4 regions of the Cellvibrio sp. KY-GH-1 genome follow, and region 3 is predicted to be linked to each of the others. Evidence: predicted binding sites of a transcription regulator. Region 3 holds the regulator's gene; each other region holds the start of a gene.
What was found. The regulator FliA, encoded in region 3, starts transcription of late flagellar genes. The targets are predictions, from matches to a motif close to TAAAGTTATNNNNNNNNCGGCCGATANCC.
Positions count from the first base shown of each region.

Region 1: a site for FliA is predicted at 2,364-2,392, ahead of fliD (flagellar filament capping protein FliD). Genes of this name have one in related genera too.
Region 2: a site for FliA is predicted at 1,997-2,025, ahead of fliS (flagellar export chaperone FliS). Genes of this name have one in related genera too.
Region 4: a site for FliA is predicted at 2,082-2,110, ahead of D0C16_RS01370 (M12 family metallopeptidase). Genes of this name have one in related genera too.

Region 1 is NZ_CP031728.1:1,119,377-1,124,633, reverse strand. Features, by position in the region: gene D0C16_RS04720 (CHASE domain-containing protein) at 1-2,234, shown strand, start outside; gene fliD (flagellar filament capping protein FliD) at 2,449-4,506, shown strand; gene D0C16_RS04710 (cytidylyltransferase domain-containing protein) at 4,665-5,257, shown strand, end outside.
Region 2 is NZ_CP031728.1:647,926-653,182, reverse strand. Features, by position in the region: gene D0C16_RS02580 (sigma-54 dependent transcriptional regulator) at 1-410, opposite strand, end outside; gene fliS (flagellar export chaperone FliS) at 706-1,113, opposite strand; gene D0C16_RS02570 (hypothetical protein) at 1,251-1,529, opposite strand; gene fliS (flagellar export chaperone FliS) at 1,541-1,927, opposite strand; gene D0C16_RS02560 (SDR family oxidoreductase) at 2,045-2,875, shown strand; gene D0C16_RS02555 (DUF2845 domain-containing protein) at 2,935-3,291, shown strand; gene lexA (transcriptional repressor LexA) at 3,378-3,980, shown strand; gene D0C16_RS02545 (cell division inhibitor SulA) at 3,973-4,380, shown strand; gene D0C16_RS02540 (hypothetical protein) at 4,431-4,697, opposite strand; gene fadA (acetyl-CoA C-acyltransferase FadA) at 4,857-5,257, opposite strand, start outside.
Region 3 is NZ_CP031728.1:926,814-932,070, reverse strand. Features, by position in the region: gene flhF (flagellar biosynthesis protein FlhF) at 1-1,318, shown strand, start outside; gene D0C16_RS03885 (MinD/ParA family protein) at 1,513-2,337, shown strand; gene D0C16_RS03880 (RNA polymerase sigma factor FliA) at 2,452-3,171, shown strand; gene cheY (chemotaxis response regulator CheY) at 3,368-3,751, shown strand; gene D0C16_RS03870 (protein phosphatase CheZ) at 3,786-4,589, shown strand; gene D0C16_RS03865 (chemotaxis protein CheA) at 4,615-5,257, shown strand, end outside.
Region 4 is NZ_CP031728.1:351,324-356,580, forward strand. Features, by position in the region: gene D0C16_RS01370 (M12 family metallopeptidase) at 419-2,050, opposite strand; gene D0C16_RS01375 (formylglycine-generating enzyme family protein) at 2,426-4,396, opposite strand; gene D0C16_RS01380 (winged helix-turn-helix domain-containing protein) at 4,607-5,257, shown strand, end outside.

The sequences.
Region 1 (5,257 bases), 190 kb from region 3:
GTTTGAGTGCGAGCTGTGGTTCATTGGTGTTGTATTTCAACGGCATTATTCATTTTAAACAAATGCTGTTTACCTGGTGGTCGTGGTGGATAGGTGATGCCATTGGCGTGCTCATTGCCACGCCTCTGATGTGTATATTTTTCGCATCGCCCCGACATTTTTGGCAAGCGCGGCGTTATACGGTCGGTATGCCAATCGTTGTGAGTAGCCTGGCGGTCGTAGTTGTATTTGTGTTGGCGAGTAACAACGAGCAAAAAAAGTTGGAGGATCAGTTTAAGCAGCAAGCGGAACTCATCACCACCTCTATTGAATCGCAGTTATCCGCTGTCGCTTATAGTCTTGCAACATTACGCGGGTTATTTATTGCATCTGATCATGTAACTCGAGATGAGTTTGCTAATTATGTGAACAGTGTAATTCCGGGAATTGACGGTGTTTCCGGTTTTTCCTGGAATCAGTTTGTTCCCCATCACCAGCGTGTGCAGTTTGAAGAACAAATGCGATCTGAGGGATATGAAAATTTTTTTATAAAGGAAAAAAATGCAGCGGGGGATTTTATACAGGCGCCGGTACGTTCTGATTACACCGTTATTACCTATGTTGAGCCTTGGTTAGATAATCTGGGCTTGATCGGGATTAACTCGGCTGCAGATTCAATCCGTGCGGTAGCGCAAGAGCGGGCTCGCGACACGGGTGCATTAGCAATGACCAACCCTTTGCATTTGTATCGCGATACCCAATATTCCCCTGGGGTAATTGTGTTTTACCCGGTTTTTCGCGATGGCGACCAAGCGTTGACCGCTGAGTTACGGCAAAAAAATTTATTGGGTTACGCGACTGCAATCGTGCGAATCAATACACTAATTCCGACTGCGTTAAAGTCATTTCGCACATCTGAGATCGATCTTTTAATTACCGATACCACTGATGCGGCAACTCCCTTGGAGTTTTACGCGGCTATATCCAATGGCGGATCTGCATATGCCCACTCGTTGTCGGTAACACGCGATATTTCTTTTGCTGGTCATCGGTTGTCCGTCAAAATAATGCCCTCAGAATCCTTTTTGCTAAGGCATCGAGGCCTGCAATCCTGGTTTGTGTTGGCCGGTGGGTTGCTGTTTTGTAGCTTTCTCGGGGGGTTCCTGCTTTTGATTAGTGGGCGTACCCAGCATGTGCGTGATTTGGTGGAGCAGCGGACCAAGGAGTTAACTGCAATTCTGGAGAATGCAGTAGAAACTATCTTGGTAGTTGATGAGCGAGGTTTAATTATTCGTGCTAACCCGGCAGCTGCACAATTATTTGGTTATGTTTTTGATCCACAGAAGCTGTTGCTGATAGGTGATTTGATTCCCGACCTGGATTCCTTTTTCTCGCAGGATGGACAATATTTGGAAACCATAAGCTGGCGTGAAGGCGTTGCGTTGCGCAGCGATGGCAATCAATTGCCGATCGAATTAAGTTTAAGTCCGGTCGCGCTACAAGATCGAAATCTCTTTACTCTAATTATTCATGACGCTTCTGCAAAACGAAAAGTGGATAAGCTTAAAACGGAATTTATTTCTACGGTAAGTCATGAGTTACGTACACCCTTAACCTCAATCAAAGGTGCGTTGGGTATTGTTTTGAGTGGTGATTTAGGTGCGTTGGAGATTCGCTCCAGAGATTTACTGACCATCGCCAGCAACAACGTGGATCGGTTAACGCGTTTGGTTAACGACATTTTGGATATCGATAAACTGGAGTTCGGCAACGTGCAGTTGCACAACCAGCGCAAGCCTGTTTATCCCTTGCTACAGCAATCAATTGAGCAAAACCAGGGATATGCTACGCGCTATGGCGTAGAGTTAATTCTGAGTGGCGTAGATGAGGGTTCACAGCAGCTCAGTGCCAATCTGGATGTCGATCGCTTTTTGCAGGTGATGTCGAACCTTTTATCCAACGCGATCAAATATTCACATTTGGGTGGCAAAGTTTATGTAGAACTCGTGCGCATCGATGCCACGCTAAAAATTTCGGTAATTGATCAGGGACAGGGAATTCCTGCTGAGTTTCGTCAACGAATTTTCCGCAAGTTCGCGCAGGTGGATTCATCGGATACCAAGCGGCGTGACGGCACAGGTCTTGGCTTAAGTATTACCAAAGTTATTGTGGAGCGCTTCGGGGGCAAAATAGATTATCAATCTGTAGAAGGGCAGGGCTCTACGTTTTATTTCACCTTACCTGTCGCCGAATAAAGGCATTTGGTGAGGGTTCTTTACATCCTTTGCTTATACCGCTTTTCCATGAATTGGCTCGCTTTGTGCTCAAAGCGTTATTGAGAGTATTTTTGGCAGTTTATTTTCAATAAAAGCGGCAAAACCGGCTAAAGTTTACCCATAGGTTGCCGCTAACCTTGAAGCAAGCACTCATCCGATGAGGCGAGCGGCAATTTTGTGGCGTGAGGGTATTATGGTGAGCTCAACATCAAGCACAACCAACAGCAATGCATCGACAGGTTCCAGCATTATTAGTGCGTTGGGGACCGGGTCAGGTATTGATACCAACAAGCTCGCGGATCAACTCACTGAAGCCAACAAAATGGTTCAGGCTGAGCGCTTGACCACCAAAAAGACCCTGTTGGAAACCCAGATATCCGATTTTGGTCTCTTGCGCAGCTCCCTCTCGAAACTGGAAACCGCTGCGACAGCGCTGGGTAGTTCGGACACGTTTAACGCCAAATCGTTGTCTATTCCAGATACCAAATTGTTAAGCATCACCAAGCTGGATGCCAAGGCCGCCGCGGGTGCTTATCAGTTGAAAGTAGAGCAGGTTGCGCAGTCGCAATCACTGAGTTCTACCACGTTCACGTCCATGACCGATCCGATAGGTAAGGGGACTCTCACCATTCGTCTGGGCGAGTGGAATGCGGCACTGAATGATTTTACCGTTGATTCCACTAAAACCGGCGGCACAATTACCATCGACGATTCCAACAATTCCCTATCGGGTTTGCGCGATGCCATTAACAAAGCAAACATCGGGGTTTCTGCAAGTATCGTAGGTGACGGTTCCTCCTATCGTTTGTTGTTGACCTCCAAGTCAGGTGCCAAAAACGAAATTGAAATTACCGCGGCGGAAACCGCGGGTTCCCCGGGATTGGCCAGTTTTAATTTTAACGAAACCACGCGCAACCTCTCGCAGCAACAAGAGGGGCTTGATGCGAAAGTCCGTGTAAACGGCCTGTTAGTTTCGCGTGAGACCAACCAAATTAAAGACGTGGTTGATGGATTGGAATTTGATTTGTTTGCGGCGTCCCTTACCGAAACGGTAAGCGTGACTATCAACGAAGATAAGTCAATTGCTGAAAAAGCAATTCGCGATTTTGTTACTGCTTACAACACATTTAAAACTGAGGTGGAAAAGCTGGTTGGTTATGATACAGAGAAAAAGGACTACGGCAGTTTACACCGCGATTCACTGTCCAATAACTTGATGCGTGGTATTCGAAGTACGCTTTCTGCCGCTGTACCTGGCCTGAGCGGTGGCTTCACCAGCTTATCCAACTTGGGGATACGGACAGAACTGGATGGCTCGTTAAAAATTGTTGAAACAGAAGGCAATACCGGATTTCGCGCGGCAATCGATAACAACTTCTCGTTTGTGCGCGATCTGTTTGTGCCCAAGACTTCTTCTACAGTTACCAATATCGACGTCACCAAGTTTTCAGCGAAAAGCCAGGCGGGTTCTTATGATGTTGTGATTACCCAACAGCCATCCAAGGGTAAATATACCGGTGCGGCAATGGTTGCGACATTCCCTCTGGATACCACTGGCAAAGATTACAACTTCAAAGTGAAAGTGGATGGTACTGAGTCTGCGCTGATTACAATTCCTGCCGGCAAAACCTATGCGTCTGCCAGTGAATTGGCAACTGAAATACAAAGCCTTATTAATCTCGATACTAACGTCAAAGCGGCCAAATCCACTGTAGCGGTTAGCGTGGATGCGGGAAAATTGGTATTCACCTCCGATGCCTATGGCTCGTCCAGTAAAGTAGAAATTTCTGCTATTTCTACTGATATGGCGGATTTGGGCATTGCGCTTGGGGCCGGTACTGCAGGAACCAATGTCGGTGGTACTGTGAATGGCGAAGCGGCCTTTGGCTACGGAAATGTGCTTTTGCCGGCGTTAGGTAGTAAGGCGGAAGGTTTGAGTATGTCTGTTCGCCCGGGTGCAACCTCAGGAACTATCACGTTTTCACGCGGTTTTGCGGGTGCAATGACTAATCTGGTTAACGACTATGTTAAGTCTTCCGGGTTGATCAAAGAGCGCGAAACAAGCGTTAACAAGGATATTGATAAGGTGGAAAAAGATGAGGAAGCCTTGAATCGTCGCAGTGAGGCGTACCGTGCGCGCCTGATGTCGCAATTTCAGGCAATGGAATCAATTGTTCGCGCACTCAATTCTACGGGTGATTTTTTAGATGGCATCCTTGATCGCCTGCCCTTCACCGCAAAAAGTAGTTGATCCGCAGTGAGGCTCGTCACTCGGGCCTTCCGTTATTCCTGCCTGTTTTTTATACCAAATTGTTTTTTCTCAATTATTCCATGGGGCTTTCGTGACCTTTGGCAGATCCTTTGCTATATAACTAATTACCATTGAAACCGTCAAAAACCGGACAGACTATGCAAAAAGTATTTGCGCTCCTACCTGCTCGCGGTGGATCAAAAGGCATATTGCAGAAAAATATTGCTCCATTACTGGATCAGCCTCTCATTGCTTATAGCATTCAGGCTGCTCAGGCTTCCGGTGTTATTGATGATATTTATGTCTCATCGGATGACGATCAAATTCTATCGGTAGCCCATTACTACAAGGCTGAGCGATTAAAACGCGATCCGCATCTGGCGCGCGACGATTCTCCGACCGATCCGGTTATTGCAGAATTTATTCATCGTGTTAAACCAGCAGCAAAAGACATAATTGTTTTGTTGCAACCTACCTCGCCATTACGCACCGGTGAGCATATTCGTGAAGCGCTGGCTGAATTCAATGATTTTCCCACATGCCACAGCTTGATCAGTGTTTATGAAATTAGTAATAAATTTATGAAGGCCTATGTCGGGGGCGGGGAGTTTTTGCATCCCCTGGCGGGCGAGCACACCTCCTATACGCGCCGGCAGGACTTGCCCTCGCTCTATATGCCCAATGGTGCAATCTATATTTTTAAAGTGGACGATTTTTTGCGCGAAGAGAAAATTCCACGCACACATATTAT
Region 2 (5,257 bases), 280 kb from region 3:
CGTTTGCTGCTGGATTGCGCTTCACAGTACAGCTGGGCTCTGTGTAACGTATCAACCAGTTTGTTGTAGGTGGGGGGCACCGACATGGTGGCTATCGCCATAAAACGATAAATATCTTCCAAACCATCGGCGGTATTCTGGTTTTCTTCGCCCACCAAGACTACAGCGAGCTCATCGTTCCAGGATCGAATTTCTTTCAAAAGCTGCGCCAGAGTTTGATTGCTATCGCGATAGTCACCAATAAAAACAGCCACATAATCTTCACCGCCATTTTCTTCAGCAACGGCGGCTTGCCAGGCATTACTGGGAGCGACCAGCGTGGTTTCGCTAAGAAAATCCAACAGGATTTTTAGATCGTGCCTACGTGACGGATTATCGTCAATAACGAGAACTTTATTGTTGCGCCACATACCCCAAGACCTTTTCATTTCGTGCCTAAACCACTGAAAAAAGGCCAGAAAACCATAATCAGTGCGGCGAGATGAGTTATCGGAGTAAGTAATAGACGAGGCCGAGAATCAAGTCAAATTTATGGCGGAAAGTTTTTGGCGTTTTGACAATAATCAAACAGTAAGTCCATTTATTCGCCAAAAATATGCCTTCAAGAACTTAGATTTTTCCAGACAAATACACTTTAAGAATCGATTGGAAATTATACGAATTATTTTTATAGCTCATTCGATTTCTAACAACTGAAACCTTAATTTATGCGGATGAACCCGAAACCTGAGGCGCTATTTCGTCCCAACCTGATTTAACGGTTTTTAACAGTTGAATCACCTCATTCACTTTTTCTACATCATTTTGCGCGGAGGCTTCCAGCAATTTGAAGTTTATATATTCGTATAGCTGATCCAAACGCTCGGAAATTTCTCCGGCGTTCATATCCAGCGATGCGCGCAAACCGCCGACGATGCTAATCGCCTTGCCAATCAACTCCCCTTTTACAGCAAGATCATTGCGCTCAATCGCCCCCTGTGCTGCCGCCAAACGGCTCAATGCACCTTCAAACAGTAATTGAATAAGGCGGTGGGGAGATGCGTTGCTAACCTCTGATTCAATACCCAGTTGGCGATATTGCTTCAGCGCTTCTTGCGGATTGTAATTAGACACGGACTGACCCCTGCTAGCAGTAATGTTCTTTAAGGCTAGCAGGGGCAACGGACTTTTGCGAGTTTTGCTATAAGAAACAGGTTTTAAAAACCGAATTAACGAACTAGCTTTAACACTTCTTTAACAATTAACGGTCGTCAGGTCGCGTGCAGCAGGGTCACCTCCTGGTGACATTGAGCAATTAACCCAGCATAAACCCCCTTTAATTCACTTAACGCGCGCACCAGGGTGCTTTTGTTCTCTCGGTTTGCGCTGATAACACGATCAATTAACAGAACACAAATTCGATCCAATTGACGAACCTTTTCCCAATCCTCTTGCTGCAACGCTTTATTCAAATCTTGCTGCAATGACCGCATCACTAAAATGCCTGACTCGCCACAGTAATCCGGGTAAGGGACCAGATGAATGCTCATATCCGACCTCACTACACCTGATTGGCGATGGCGTCCCAGGCGGATTTTATTTCCCCCAGTAAACGACCGCATTCATCAAGATAATCTGGGTTGTTTTCATAATTAGCCTGCGTCAAACGGCGAATAATATAGTCATACAGGTTATCGAGGTTATTTGCCAAATCGCCGCCCTCTTTATCGTTCAGGCTCCCCTGTAATCCCCCGACTATTGCTACTGCCTTACCAATCATCTCGCCTTTACGGGCCAGTTGATTTTGAGCCATCGCGCCTTTGGCCTGAGCAATTCGCTCAAGCGCCCCCTCAAAAAGCATTTGAATGAGGCGATGCGGTGACGCAGACTCAACACCGGAATGTACTTTGACACTGGCATAGTTTTGCACGGCAGAATAGGAATTCATAAATCACCATTTATGTTTTACGGAAGGCGTTGTCGTGATCAGCGTGCAATAAAAATCGGCGCACCCTTAAACTAGCGGCACAAACCCCAAAACCTTTAATGCGGATTAGTTTGGAAAATGCAGAAATCTATTCTTGTTACCGGGGCATCCTCCGGCATAGGTTATTATGTTGCTCATCAACTTCACCAAGACGGCTATCTGGTTATTGCATCTTGCCGCCAAGCTAAGGACGTTTTGCGCCTGCAAGCAGAGGGGCTAAATTCAGTGCAGATTGATCTGGCTGACTCGGCGTCAATCGAGTCGGGATTTCATGCGGCGATGCAGATAACAAACGGGAAACTCTATGCACTTTTTAATAACGGAGCCTATGGCCAACCCGGCGCCGTTGAAGACTTATCACGCGCAGCCTTGCACCAACAATTTGAAACCAACGTATTTGGCTGGTTAGAACTAACCAATTTGGCGCTGCCTATTATGATCAAACAAGGCTTTGGACGAATCGTACAAAACTCATCTGTATTGGGCCTTGCGGCGATGCCCCTGCGTGGCGCCTACAATGCCAGTAAATATGCGATTGAGGGTTTGAGTGATACTTTGCGACTTGAATTAAACAAAACCGGCGTTTACGTAAGCCTGATTGAACCAGGCCCAATCCATAGCAGCTTTCGAAAAAACGCGCTCGCTATGTTAGTTAAAAATATTGATATCAATTCAAGTCGACACCGAGAAAGCTATCAAACGGCAATTACCAGATTAGGTAGTGAGACCTCCAACACCCCATTTACACTTGCACCTGATGCAGTCTACAAACGACTTATTCATGCGCTGGAAAGCACGCATCCCAAAGCACGTTATTACGTTACCTTTCCCACTTACCTGGTTGGCTATTTAAAGCGCCTCCTCCCCACAACACTAATGGACAAACTTTTATGTAAGCTAGGCGGTTAGTTCACTCTCAATTCAGCATACGCGACTAAAGTTATAGAGAAACAAACAAGGATTTCATTATGACTAGATCAACCTCGCTATTTGTTTTTTTAGTTGCCGCATTTCTCTCCACTACATGTCACGCTGAGTCGTTGCGCTGTGGTGGCCAACTTGCTCACATCGGTGAAACTAAAGCAGACATTTTGGAAAAATGCGGAGACCCGGCAATGACCGACTCCTACTGCGAACCAATTGCTGTCAATCAGGCCCAAGGGGTGCAAAACGGCAACAATAACGTTCAAAACAATATTGCAATTAGCAGCTGTGAGAATGTAGATATATGGACCTACAACCCTGGGAGCGGAAAATTCATGACCCATCTCTATTTTAGTCGAGGCCAACTTCAAAACATTCGCTATGGAAAGCGGGTCAAATAAGCATCACTTTGAAAAGCTATTGCACAACCTGAATTACTGTATATAATCACAATAACTGTACAAATAAACAGATTCAGGAGTGTTTCATGTCAGACTTAACACCGCGTCAGGAAGAAGTATTAAACCTTATCCGCAAATATGCCGACGAAACCGGCTACCCACCTACGCGCGCTGAAATTGCTCGTATTTTGGGGTTTAAGTCTGCGAATGCTGCTGAAGAACACATAAAAGCACTGGCCCGAAAAGGGGCCATCGAAATTATCCCTGGTGCTTCGCGCGGTATACGCCTACCAGAGACTCATAATGGTATACCCATCGTCGGCCGAGTTGCTGCGGGCAACCCAATACTCGCCCAAGAGCACATAGAAGACTACTGCAATATTCCTTATGACTTCTTTTCTCCCAGCGCTGATTACTTGTTACGGGTGCATGGCATGAGTATGAAAGATGCTGGCATACTCGATGGGGATTTACTTGCCGTACATAGAACAGATCAAGTGAGAAACGGCCAAATTGTAGTGGCCCGTATCGGTGAAGAAGTTACCGTCAAGCGCTTCAAACGTAACGGAAACAAAGCTCAAGTAGAGCTTTGGCCTGAAAATCCGGACTTTGAAGTAATTCATGTTGATATGCGTGATCAGGAGTTTTCTATTGAAGGCCTAAGTGTAGGAGTAATTCGTCGTGACTAATCTCGCTCGCAGCAACTCTACCAGCAGCAACCGCAAACAACCGCTTGGTGGTGTTACGGAATTAATTTTGACTAGCGACGCCCCCGAGCAACTGTCGCTGTTAATGCCGATGATTGCTTTCCTTAGCAACAGTTCACAAGATCGTTGGATCACCTGGATTGCACCGCATAATATCAGCCGCGAGCTTTTGGAATCTTATGGCGTGAATACACGCTATATTCGCGTTATTCACTGTCACGATCAATTAAGTCTGCTATGGGTTACTTGGGAGGCACTGGCTGCTGGTAATAGCCATACGGTTATTTCAAGCCCGGGCAAATTAACAGACAAAGAATTGAACCAGCTTGAACAGGCAGCTGCACAAGGACAATGCCAAGGGTTATTACTGCGGGTACGTTAAACAACGTCAGGAAGAAAAGGTAAGCTCACAACCTAGGATGTGAACCAAATTTAATGCAGCATTAATTTTTCAGCCTCACTTTGAGTCTCAGTCAAATCTTCCAGCATGGCCTCAGCTTGTTGGTCAGCGATATCCCCCGCAGCATCCATTCCAGCCTCAATCATAGCTTTGGCGACATTAAATTTCTCTTCCCCAAGGAAGGCTAATGACTCGGAAGAAAAACGAATAGTTACCAATGGCTCAGAGTTTTCGTCGTCAGCTCGCGCCAGCGCCACATCTCCGTTTATTAACTCTATGATTTCGTAAAACGATGACATATCAACCCCTATTTAATTGGGCCGGCATTCTAGCATCCAATCCAGCCAAAACCTACGTACACCTATTATCAATAAGCATGCAATCACCGGAAATCTCTCTCACAAAGAAAACAGCCGATCATAAGATCGGCTGCTTCGCGTAACTCTAGCGCAGTAAGCTTAGTTAACTCGCTCAAGCACTGTGGTAATACCCTGCCCCAAACCAATGCACATGGTAGAAACACCAAAATTCAAATCGCGATCCTGCATAACTGTTAACAACGAACCGGTAATTCTTGTTCCAGAACAGCCGAAAGGGTGGCCAAGCGCAATTGCTCCACCATGCAAATTCACTTTATCATTCATCACATCCAACAATTTTAAGTCTTTCAATACCGGCAAAGCTTGGGCAGCAAAGGCCTCATTGAGCTCAAATGCATCAATATCATCTATCGTCAGGTTAGCCGCCTTGAGTGCTTTTTCGGTCGATGGTACCGGCCCGTACCCCATAATTGACGGATCAACGCCCGCCAACCCCAATGAAACCACTTTAGCAATAGGTTTAAGCCCGAGTGATTTCG
Region 3 (5,257 bases):
GGGAAAAACGGGCGCGCAGCTGGCAGACGATATTGAAAAAGCCCGTCAGCGGATGATGGCCGCACGCAAGGCAGAAGAGTCGGCGAAAGAATTTTTGGTCGGCAAAAATACTGTCGTTAATGCGGGTATCCCACGTAACGCGTCAACACCGGTAACTCGGCCAAAACCCGGTATGAGCGCAGCCGACCGATATCCCCTGGTTGATGATGCGCCTGTCGTGACCCGATCAACAGCTACTACATCATCTGCCCGAAGTTCGGCGCAGAGCGCGTCGGTACTGTCACAAGAATCACTTTCGTTTCGTGAGACGCTGGTGAAAGAATCCCGCATTAAAGAATCGCGTGGGAATGTTAAAGACGCCGCTGCGTTTGCAGCGGAATTTTCATCCGCTCATCAGGCTTCCGCGCACAATGATTCGGCGGACCAAAATGCTCAGCTTTCCGAGCTGCAAGCAGAAATTGCCGATATGCGTTTTTTGTTAGAACAGCAATTGGATCGCCTTACTGGCCAGCAATCCATTCCCACCGATTCGCCGGTATTGGCTAGCGTAAGTCGTCGTCTGGAACGCTTGGGGTTACCCAAAGAAGTTGTTGCCAGCGTTATTAAAGCCTGTACCAAAAGCAAAACTCTGAGTGATGCCTGGCCTGATGCACTGGCAAACCTCGCCCATCAATTGCCGATTAACGGTCGCGATATAGTGGAGCAGGGTGGTGTGTTCGCATTTGTTGGTCCAACCGGCGTGGGTAAAACCACTACCATCGGCAAGTTGGCAGCACGCTATGTATTGCAACACGGCGCTGACAAGGTTGCGTTGATCACCACCGACACTTATCGCATCGCTGCGCACGATCAACTGCGTTCGCTAGCGCGGATTTTGCGCGTGCCGGTGCGCGTAGTGGATGAAGCCAATCCGCTTGATAACGTATTGCGCAGTTTGCGCCATTGCTCTTTGGTGTTAATTGATACCGCCGGTTTTCGCCATGGCGATCCACATTTGAAAGCGCAATTAGCAGCCTTGGCAGCGCAACAACAGGTAAAAACCTATCTGGTGATGTCGTGCAACAGCCAGGCACAAATGCTGAAAGCGTCAATTCATGCCTACGGCGCTGCACGTTTACAGGGTTGCATCCTAACCAAGCTGGATGAAACGGCGAGCATGGGCGAAGCATTGGGCGTGGTTATGCAAAGCCGACTACCAATCGCCTACACCACCGATGGCCAGGACATCCCTAAAAATATCGACGTGGCTCGCGCGCATCAGCTCGTATCAAAAGCAGTCGCATTGCTCAAAGCTAACGCCGCTACGGCGGTTTCTTAATCGGCAACGAAGCATAAGCATATGATTTTGCGGGTGAAACTGAAATTAGTCGGATGAATTGCCAATCCCTAACTATACTCAGATCACCATTAGCGGCGCCCTCGCAGGTAGATTTACTTTTCGTCCGCGTGCGCCACAAAGCAAGTTTAAGTTACCAACAGGTTTGCGTAACAAAATAGGTTTGGAGTGAGTTGATGAGCCAAATGCGACCAGTACAAGTGATCGCGGTATCCGGCGGTAAAGGCGGAGTAGGCAAGAGCAATATTTCGGTGAATTTAAGCATTGCGCTGGCTGAATTACGTCGTCGAGTGGTGTTGCTGGATGCGGATCTCGGGTTGGCCAATGTGGATGTGCTGCTAGGTGTTCGCGCTACCCACACGCTCGCCGATGTACTTGCCGGTACCCACAGCTTAAGTGAAGTGCTGGTTAACGGGCCTGGCGGTATGAAAATTGTTCCAGCGTCTTCCGGTGTACAGCGTATGGCGGAATTAAGCACGGCGGAGCACGCTGGTTTGATTAACGCTTTTAATGAATTGTCCGATCAAGTCGACATATTGGTGATAGATACCGCGGCTGGTATTTCCGATACCGTGGTCAGTTTTGTACGTGCCGCCAACGAGGTGATTATTGTTGTCTGCGACGAGCCGTCATCCATTACCGACTCCTACGCGCTGATAAAATTGCTCAACAAGGAATACGGTATGTTCCGTTTCCGCGTCGTGGCGAATATGACGCGCACACCGCAAGAGGGGCTCAACATGTTTAACAAGTTGAACACCGTATGCGAAAAATTTTTGGACGTGAGCTTGCAGTTTGTTGGTCAAATTCCCTTTGATGAAAACGTACGTAAAGCCGTGCAAAAACAAAAAGCCTTGTTGGAATTTGCGCCTTCCTCGAAAGCCTCTATGGCAATACGCGCACTGGCTCAGGCCGTTGACAAATGGCCAGTGCCCAATGCACCGACAGGGCGGCTTGAATTTTTTGTTGAGCGTTTATTACAGGCTGCCAATGCGCGCTAACCTGTATCTGAAGAGCGAAAAACTGAGTGAGTTGTTGTGTAGTCATGGAATGGATCAGTCTGCATTCTGTAACTACAAAGAAGGTGTTCGATGGCCGCAGTCAATGGTTTAGCCATGTACGATAAAAAGACCTTGCTCGATGCGCAAATCAATATCGAAGACTACGCGCCTTTGGTTAAGCGCATTGCCTATCACATGATGATGCGGATGCCTGCCAGTGTGCAGGTGGATGATCTTATTCAGGCGGGCATGATTGGCCTGATCGAAGCTTCACAGAAATATGACATGTCACGCGGTGCGAGTTTTGAAACTTATGCCGGCATTCGTATTCGCGGTGCAATCGTGGATGAGATGCGTCGTGGTGATTGGGTCCCCCGTTCAGTGCATCGCAACGCCCGTCGGGTGTCCCAGGCTATTGCCGCTGTAGAAGCTCGTACTGGTCGCGACGCGACTGACGGGGAAGTGGCCGCGGAATTAGGCGTTTCTCTGGATGAATACTTCGTCATGTTGCAAGACTCCAGCAGCGCTCGTTTGTTCAGTTATGAAGAAACTTTTGGCGAGGAAGACAGCAACATAGATGCGTCGGAACATAGCAGCGCCTTTGTTAGCCCCTTGGAAGGTATGCAGCGCGACGGTTTGAAAAAAGCGTTGTTTGATGCCATTTGCCAATTGCCTGAGCGCGAACAAATGGTGTTGTCGCTCTACTATGATCAGGAGCTAAACCTGAAAGAAATTGGTTTGGTATTGGGCGTAAGCGAATCGCGCGTTAGCCAGATTCATAGTCAGGCTGCCGCGCGCTTGCGCACCAAGTTGAGTGATTGGCATACCGGTTAGCCGGTTAAATGCTGTACGCGTTGATTAATAAATGCAGGGTGGCTCGGCAGATAGGCTTGAATAATCTATACATGTCAGAATTTGAGCTATGATTTGCATTAAAAGTTGAAGATTTGAGTGCCTTAACTGGCCGATGCTTTAACTCCTACTAGACTATGAGTAAATGAAAATCCCGTTACGGGGAGTGGAGGTTACGTTGGATAAGAACATGAAAATCCTGATTGTTGATGATTTTTCGACGATGCGACGGATCATTAAAAACCTGTTACGCGACTTGGGGTTTTCCAATACCCACGAAGCCGATGACGGTGTTACAGCACTGCCCATGCTGAAAAGTGGCGATTTTCAATTTCTGGTAACCGACTGGAACATGCCGGGTATGACTGGCATCGATTTGTTAAAAGCCGTGCGTGCCGACGAAAAGTTGCGCACTTTACCAGTACTGATGGTGACGGCAGAGGCCAAGCGCGACCAAATCATTGAAGCGGCTCAGGCTGGTGTAAATGGTTATGTGGTTAAGCCATTTACTGCGCAAGCCCTTAAAGAAAAAATCGAGAAAATTTTTGATCGCGTAGGTTAATTGCTTCCGGATCAAATAATAAAAAGGCGTTGCCATGGCATCTGACATTCAAATTTCCGTCAATAGCGAATTCGTGGTTGAGTTGAAAGAGTGCGCAAAGTTGCTCACCGAAAAACTGCAAAGCAACCAGTTCGAAGACGCATCGGTATTGATCCAAACCATCACCCAATCTCGCGATCGTCATATCTTCCAATCGGTAGGGCGGTTAACACGGGGATTGCACGATGCAATTGTGAATTTTAATGTGGATGCTGACCTTACTAAAGAGCCGCCAAAGATCGAAAACTCTGATATTCACGATGCATCCAATCGCTTGAATTACGTCATTGATCTCACCCAAAAAGCTGCTGAAAAAACGATGGATATGGTGGATGAAGCGGCGCCAATTGCAATGAATCTGGGGCAGGAAGCAACCAGCTTACGCGATGAATGGGCACGCTTGAAACGCCGCGAAATGAGCCTGGATGAATTTCGTTTGTTGTATGACCGGATGGATAGCTTTTTAGCACAAATGGTTACGGGTACTGAACAACTCAGTAAAAATTTGCAAGACATTGTATTGGAGCAAGGCTTCCAGGATCTAACCGGGCAAGTATTAAAACGGGTTATCGGTTTAATCAATGAAGTGGAAAAAGATTTAGTGAGCCTGGTGCGCATAGCCGGGCAGGTAGAAGAAATTACCGGCCTCACTGAAGATCGCGAACAGGTCGCTCACGATATGGAAATTATGCATAAGCGTAAAACTGAGGCCGAAGGGCCGCAAATTAATAAAGAGCGGGCTGATGTGGTTGCCGGGCAGGATGAAGTTGACGATTTACTATCGAGCCTTGGCTTCTAATTGCTGAATACTTGAGGAATCTTGAATGAGTTTTGGTGATGACGAAGACATTCTCCAGGATTTCCTGGTAGAGGCGGGGGAAATCCTCGAACGCCTCAGCCAGCAATTAGTGGATTTGGAACAGCGCCCGGAAGATAAAGATTTATTAAACGCAATTTTCCGTGGCTTTCATACGGTAAAAGGCGGTGCAGGCTTTTTATCCTTAACTCCCATGGTGGAATGCTGTCACGTTACTGAAAACCTGTTTGATATTTTGCGCAATGGAAAACGCACGGTTACATCGGAATTAATGGATGTAGTGCTGCAAGCGCTGGATATGGTCAACCAGCAATTTGAATTGGTTTCCCAGCGCGAAGAATTGCCGCCGGTTGAGCCAGCGTTAATTCATGCACTTGAACGTTTGGTTTCCTGCGAGGATTTGCAAGAATCTTCTGCTGAATCGGCCGTAGCTGAAGCTGTGCCAGAAATTGACAATGCAGCGGTGGCCGCCGCCGGTGATATCACCGACGCCGAGTTTGAGCAATTACTTGATGCCATTGCTGGCAAACCAGTATCAACGCCAGTTGTCGCGCCTGCGGTTGCAGCAACACCCGCGACTAGTGCGAGTGATGATATTAGTGAAGACGAATTTGAAGCTCTTTTGGATCAGTTGCACGGTAAAGGCAAAG
Region 4 (5,257 bases), 580 kb from region 3:
TTCCCGTAGAACAATCCCTGGTGATCAGATGAAAATATCTGATTTTGTTCATCGGTGAAGTTGATTTCCGCGTATCCCCACGGATATTTGCCCGCATAATGTATTGGTGATATGACGAGCAAATGCTGTTCGGTAGCGCCGCTAAAGATGGCGGCAACACCTGAAACTGTCGAGGGGCATGGGTAGCTGGAGTGGGGTCAGGAATCGCGTGTTTTTATATTTTCGGAGACTCTACCAAGATTTTTAAAAATAATGTTTCAAATCACAATCGGTGTAAAAAGATTTGCAATTGATCACACTTTTTGTCGCATAAAAATTTGTCGGGTAAATCAGCTAAAAATAAATGGCTTGTTTGGTTTCACTGATCCGCCTGAAAAAAAAGGCCCAACCAGTGGGCCTTATTTTAAACGGATTGTGTTTAATTAATTATCCAGAGCGCACTATGCCACTGAGGTAAAATGGTTCCAGATTGGATAACACCATTTTCAATGTGCAGGTATTGGTCCGGTTTCCAGCGGTTTTGAATGCGGAAGGTTTGGCCGTCGATGGTTTCAGGGTTGGTGCCATCGCGATATTCAACCAGTTTCCAGTGGGCGCTGGTCCAATAGGGTTGGATGGTGCTGGAACGAATAACCCCGGTTTCAATATTTAAGTACTCATTCGGTTTCCACAGGTTGCGAATGCGCACATAGCCGTCCCCGGTAACCTGAAATTGCCAGATCGCGCTTAGCCAATAGGTTTGGATTGCACTGGAACTTATTGCACCATATTCGATATTTAAATGTTCAGCGCGTTTCCAATAATTTTGTATGCGTTGATTTTGGCTTTGCACGCTCCAGGTTTGTTGTACAGTGCTATTGCACACCCACATTTGTACCTTGGCACCGTTGTTGTTTAGATCGGGGGAGTGTACATCGAGGCACTGGCCATTAGCGCTTTTTAACTGACCATTTTGGTTGATGCTCCAGCGCTGATTGATCGCGCCATTACAAGCCCATTGCTGAACTTTTCCCCCGTTGATTTTGGCGTTGTAGTCAGGAGTGTGCACATCCAGACACAGTCCATTTTGGTTTACGAGGTAACCATCGGCAGTCAAAATCCATTGTTGGTTGGTGCCATTCAAACAGTCCCATGTTTGAATGCGGCCGCCGTTGACTTTATTGATAGCGTCGGCGCTATGAATATCCAGACATTTACCCGAGCTGATTAAAATATTTTGGGATTTTCCATAAATATTTTCCACTGTGTCTATATCGCGACTACTTAACGCAGTGCGTTGGCCAATGGTAGCGGTGGAAGGATTTATCGGCTCTATGGTTGGCAAAATACCATCGATAGAAAACGCCGTGCGACCATAGTGCATGATGGAGCCGTAATCATAAGGGCCATGATCATCGCCATCGGTAATTTGCTGATTAAAATTATGCTCCTTGCCTGCTTGTATGTTAGCGGTATTTATTTTTACCCAGGAATTGCGATCTTCGCGACTCTGCTCATGCCACAAGGCAACGGCGTGGCCAATTTCATGGATAACAGAACCCAAAACACAACCGGATTCCAACGTAATCGCTTGCATGCCTCCGACTCGGCCAACCCAGGAAGAGCAACCTGTGCCGGATTGAAAGCGCACATAGTCGGGGTATTGCGCTGCATTCGCAGCAGTTCTTAACACCAAATTGATGCTGGTATTGGTTTCCCAATGACGTATTGCATCATTAATGCGTGTGACCATAGTTGCGCTAAAACCAGTACCTATTTCGTAAGGAACAATTCGATTTGGCCAGCGCACGTTAGTCCCTGTCACAACCACCGAATCCACAGCGCCATCGTTCTGCGCAGCAGCAGCTTGTAATTTAGCGACAGTTCCCAGCACTATGTCACCTTCAAAAATAGCAAGGCCATTGATGTTTTCATAGGTGATGGTTTTTCCATTAAAAATGGCGGTTCCAGTGGGGCCGACATAATTTTTTTTCACCGTTTCTGTGGCGTATGTTCCCAGCGGCAAGAGCGCACATAAACTGGCAGAAAGTATTAAGCGTTTAATTAACATATAGCATCTCCTTTGTATTTAAATGTTTACCCGCAATCGGGCAAACAGAGTAAAGCTTAAATACTGAAGAATGCTTGCCTGGAATATTCTGGTGCAGTGAGATTTTATGTTTGAATTTTCGACAAAAATGTCGCCAGACATTTAGTGTTGTCATCAGGAAAACGTCTAAAATGATTGATGTGAAACATAGTGAATTTTTTTGTAAATTATTCCGGCAATCGTTCCTTTTATATTTTTTTTCTAATGTGAGTCGCGTCTCAAAAAAACGCCCTTGGATAAACATGGCAGGCGCAGGATTGTTTATGCAATCCTGCCCTTCACTAATAGCCTCAAAGGCACTACAGACTAATTGCTGTGAAAAAATCCGATCTTATTTCATTTTTCTGTTTTTCGTTTGGTGCGCTCCGCTTGTTGCGCCTTCGCTAATTCGATTTCAAACGGATTATTTTTATCATCCCTTTCATTAACTGCCAGCGCTGGATCAATTTCTTCAACTATACGAAAACCTTCACCCAGGGCCGAGCGGTTGGTTTGCCCGCCGTGGCCGCGCATGGTTACTTGTGATTCATTGTGTGGACCGTAGGTATTTCCCCGGCGCACGCGCATGTTGCATTCATCTGCAAGCCAGGCGCTGCCATCGGTGGGAGCACCGTTATAGTTGTTGTGATCACAATCTTGCACCCATTCGCTTACGTTACCAGTCACATCATAAAGTCCGAAGCTATTCGGCTTGTACATGCCGACAATGCTGGTGTACTCCGCATAGTCATCGCAAGTTTTTTCTTTCTGTTGATAGTTTTTATCGCGGGCAAATGCACGCATTCCGCTCTTATCAAAGGTGTTGGCGTATTCACACAGCTTCTTGTCATCTTCACCGAAAAAATAGCGAGTAGTGGTGCCGGCACGGGCCGCATATTCCCATTCTGCTTCGGTGGGTAAACGGAATTTTCGCCCGGTTTGTTGTGACAACCAGGCGAGGTAGGCATTGGCATCATCCCAGCTCACGCACATTACCGGATGAAAATCGCTTGGCGCATAGTCGGTGGTTAACCAATTACCTGGCGCTGGTTCAAAACCGTTATTAAAACGTCCGCCATTTTGGTTCACAAATTTCCAGCAAGTATTGCCGGTTATATACTGGGTTGCAGCAGCAAATTGTTTGAACTGCTTGATGGTGACTTCGTATTTTGAAATCCTAAAACTTTTCACGCTGACCTTATGAATCGGTTTTTCATTGTCTGCAAACTCGCTGCCCATTAAAAAATCACCGCCGGTTATGGTCACCATGGGTGGCGTAACTAATGGTGTTGTGCGCAGGGTTTTATAGGCGTCCAATAAATTTTGATGTTCCTTGCGCATTAGTGATCTGCGTTCCTGTGCGACTTTTTGTGCGCTGGTTAAGCCCGTCAAAAAATCTTTCTGTTGTTCGCTGGTCGGCGCAAGGTGATTACCTGCCTCATCCAATGCCAGGCGAAAGCCGCGATCAGAAAAGCGCGTGTCCTTAGTGCCGCTAACATCCTGTGCCAGTGGGCGATACGCAGTGCGTAAAGAACTGGCATCGGTCATCCAGGAGCCGCCACGCGCAAATTGCTGGCAGCTGTCGCTGTGCCGTGGTTTAGCGGTTGCAGACGCCTTCTGGTAGTCGGGGTGATAACAATCGGCAATCCATTGGCGTACGGTACCTTGCATGTCGTAGAGTCCGTAAGCATTGGGCTTATAAAGGCCGATGGTGTTTGCGAAGGTTTCTCCATCGTCGCAGGCCAGGGGTTGTTCCCTTGAGTGGAAATCACGACTGAACGCGAAGTAAATGGTCTGGTCGTAACCATTGCCGTAGTCGCAGAGCTTTTTTTCATCATCGCCAAAATGGAAGCGCATATTGCTGCCGGCGCGGGCGGCGTATTCCCACTCAGCTTCACTGGGTAAGCGATAGTGTTTGCCAGTCTGCTGGTTAAGCCAACTGATATAGTCCTGCACTTCGGTCCAGCTTACACAACTAATTGGGGCGTATTCACCCGCGATGCGCGCCACTCCCGCAGGTGACTGCGCATCCAGTTCATGTAGTTTTCCATCCTCCATTTTATACAGGCACTTGCCGGTTGCCTGATAATTGGTCGCCTCGGTAAACTGCAAAAACTCTTTTATGGTTACCGGATATTGCGCCAGGCGGAAGGGTTTTATTTTTACTTTGTGAATTGGCTGTTCGGCAGGGGTCTCGCTGCTCCCCATTAAAAACTCCCCGGCAGGAATGGGAACCATAAGCGGTTCTAACACCGGGGGGCTGGCTTTATCGGCGGCGTAAAGGGTTGCACAACAAAGTGCTAAGAGGCCGGTAACAAGGTGACGCATAGTTAAATCCTTTGCTGGGTTTGTGATGTTTTGCTACTGCCGGACTCTATGAAATGCGTTCTGCGAAGTCTTATTTTTTTTCTATTTTTTCTCGATGAGAAAACGTTGAGAAATTTGTACGGCTATGGGTGGGTGTTTTTTGGTCAAATCAATCGATCTATAACCACACAATAACGATTCGCTCCCCGTAACGAGGAAATAGCGGTACTGATGAAATATCTGTTTAATGATTTTATGTTCGACACTGAACAACTCACACTTTATAAAAAGAATGAGGTGATTGGCTGTCGATACAATGAAGCGAGGCTGCTTGCACTCTTTCTCAGTGAGCCGCAGCGTGTCTTTAGTAAAGACGATATTCTGGCGCAGGTCTGGAACGGCAAGGTCGTTTCCGAGCAGGCCGTATTCCAAAACATTAGCGTGCTGCGTGCGTTATTGGGCGATGAAGCCATAAAGACCTTTCCTAAAAAAGGTTATCAATGGCAGCTTGAGGTGAAACCTTTTATAGATGCTGCACCTGCGCAGCCGATTGCTTCTAATGAAGGGCCTTCAAAAGCCACCTTTGGAAATGGACGGCGTCTCTGGTTGTTGGCTATTCCGGCAGTAGCGATCGTGTGCGTGATTGCTGTTCTGCTTATGCGCCCACAGGAACAATTGGTGCGAACCCGCGTTGCCTTATTGCCACTCTTAATTGAACCTGCCAATCAGCACAGCCAATCCATTCATGCTGAACTGGTACAACCTGTGTGGGATTCGCTCAATCAAACCGACAGCATTTCAGCGGTTGCCGTAAAGGATGTTAAGGATTACCGGGATTTTTTTCATGCGCCTCAAAAATACCTGGGTCGGCTCCTGCAGCAA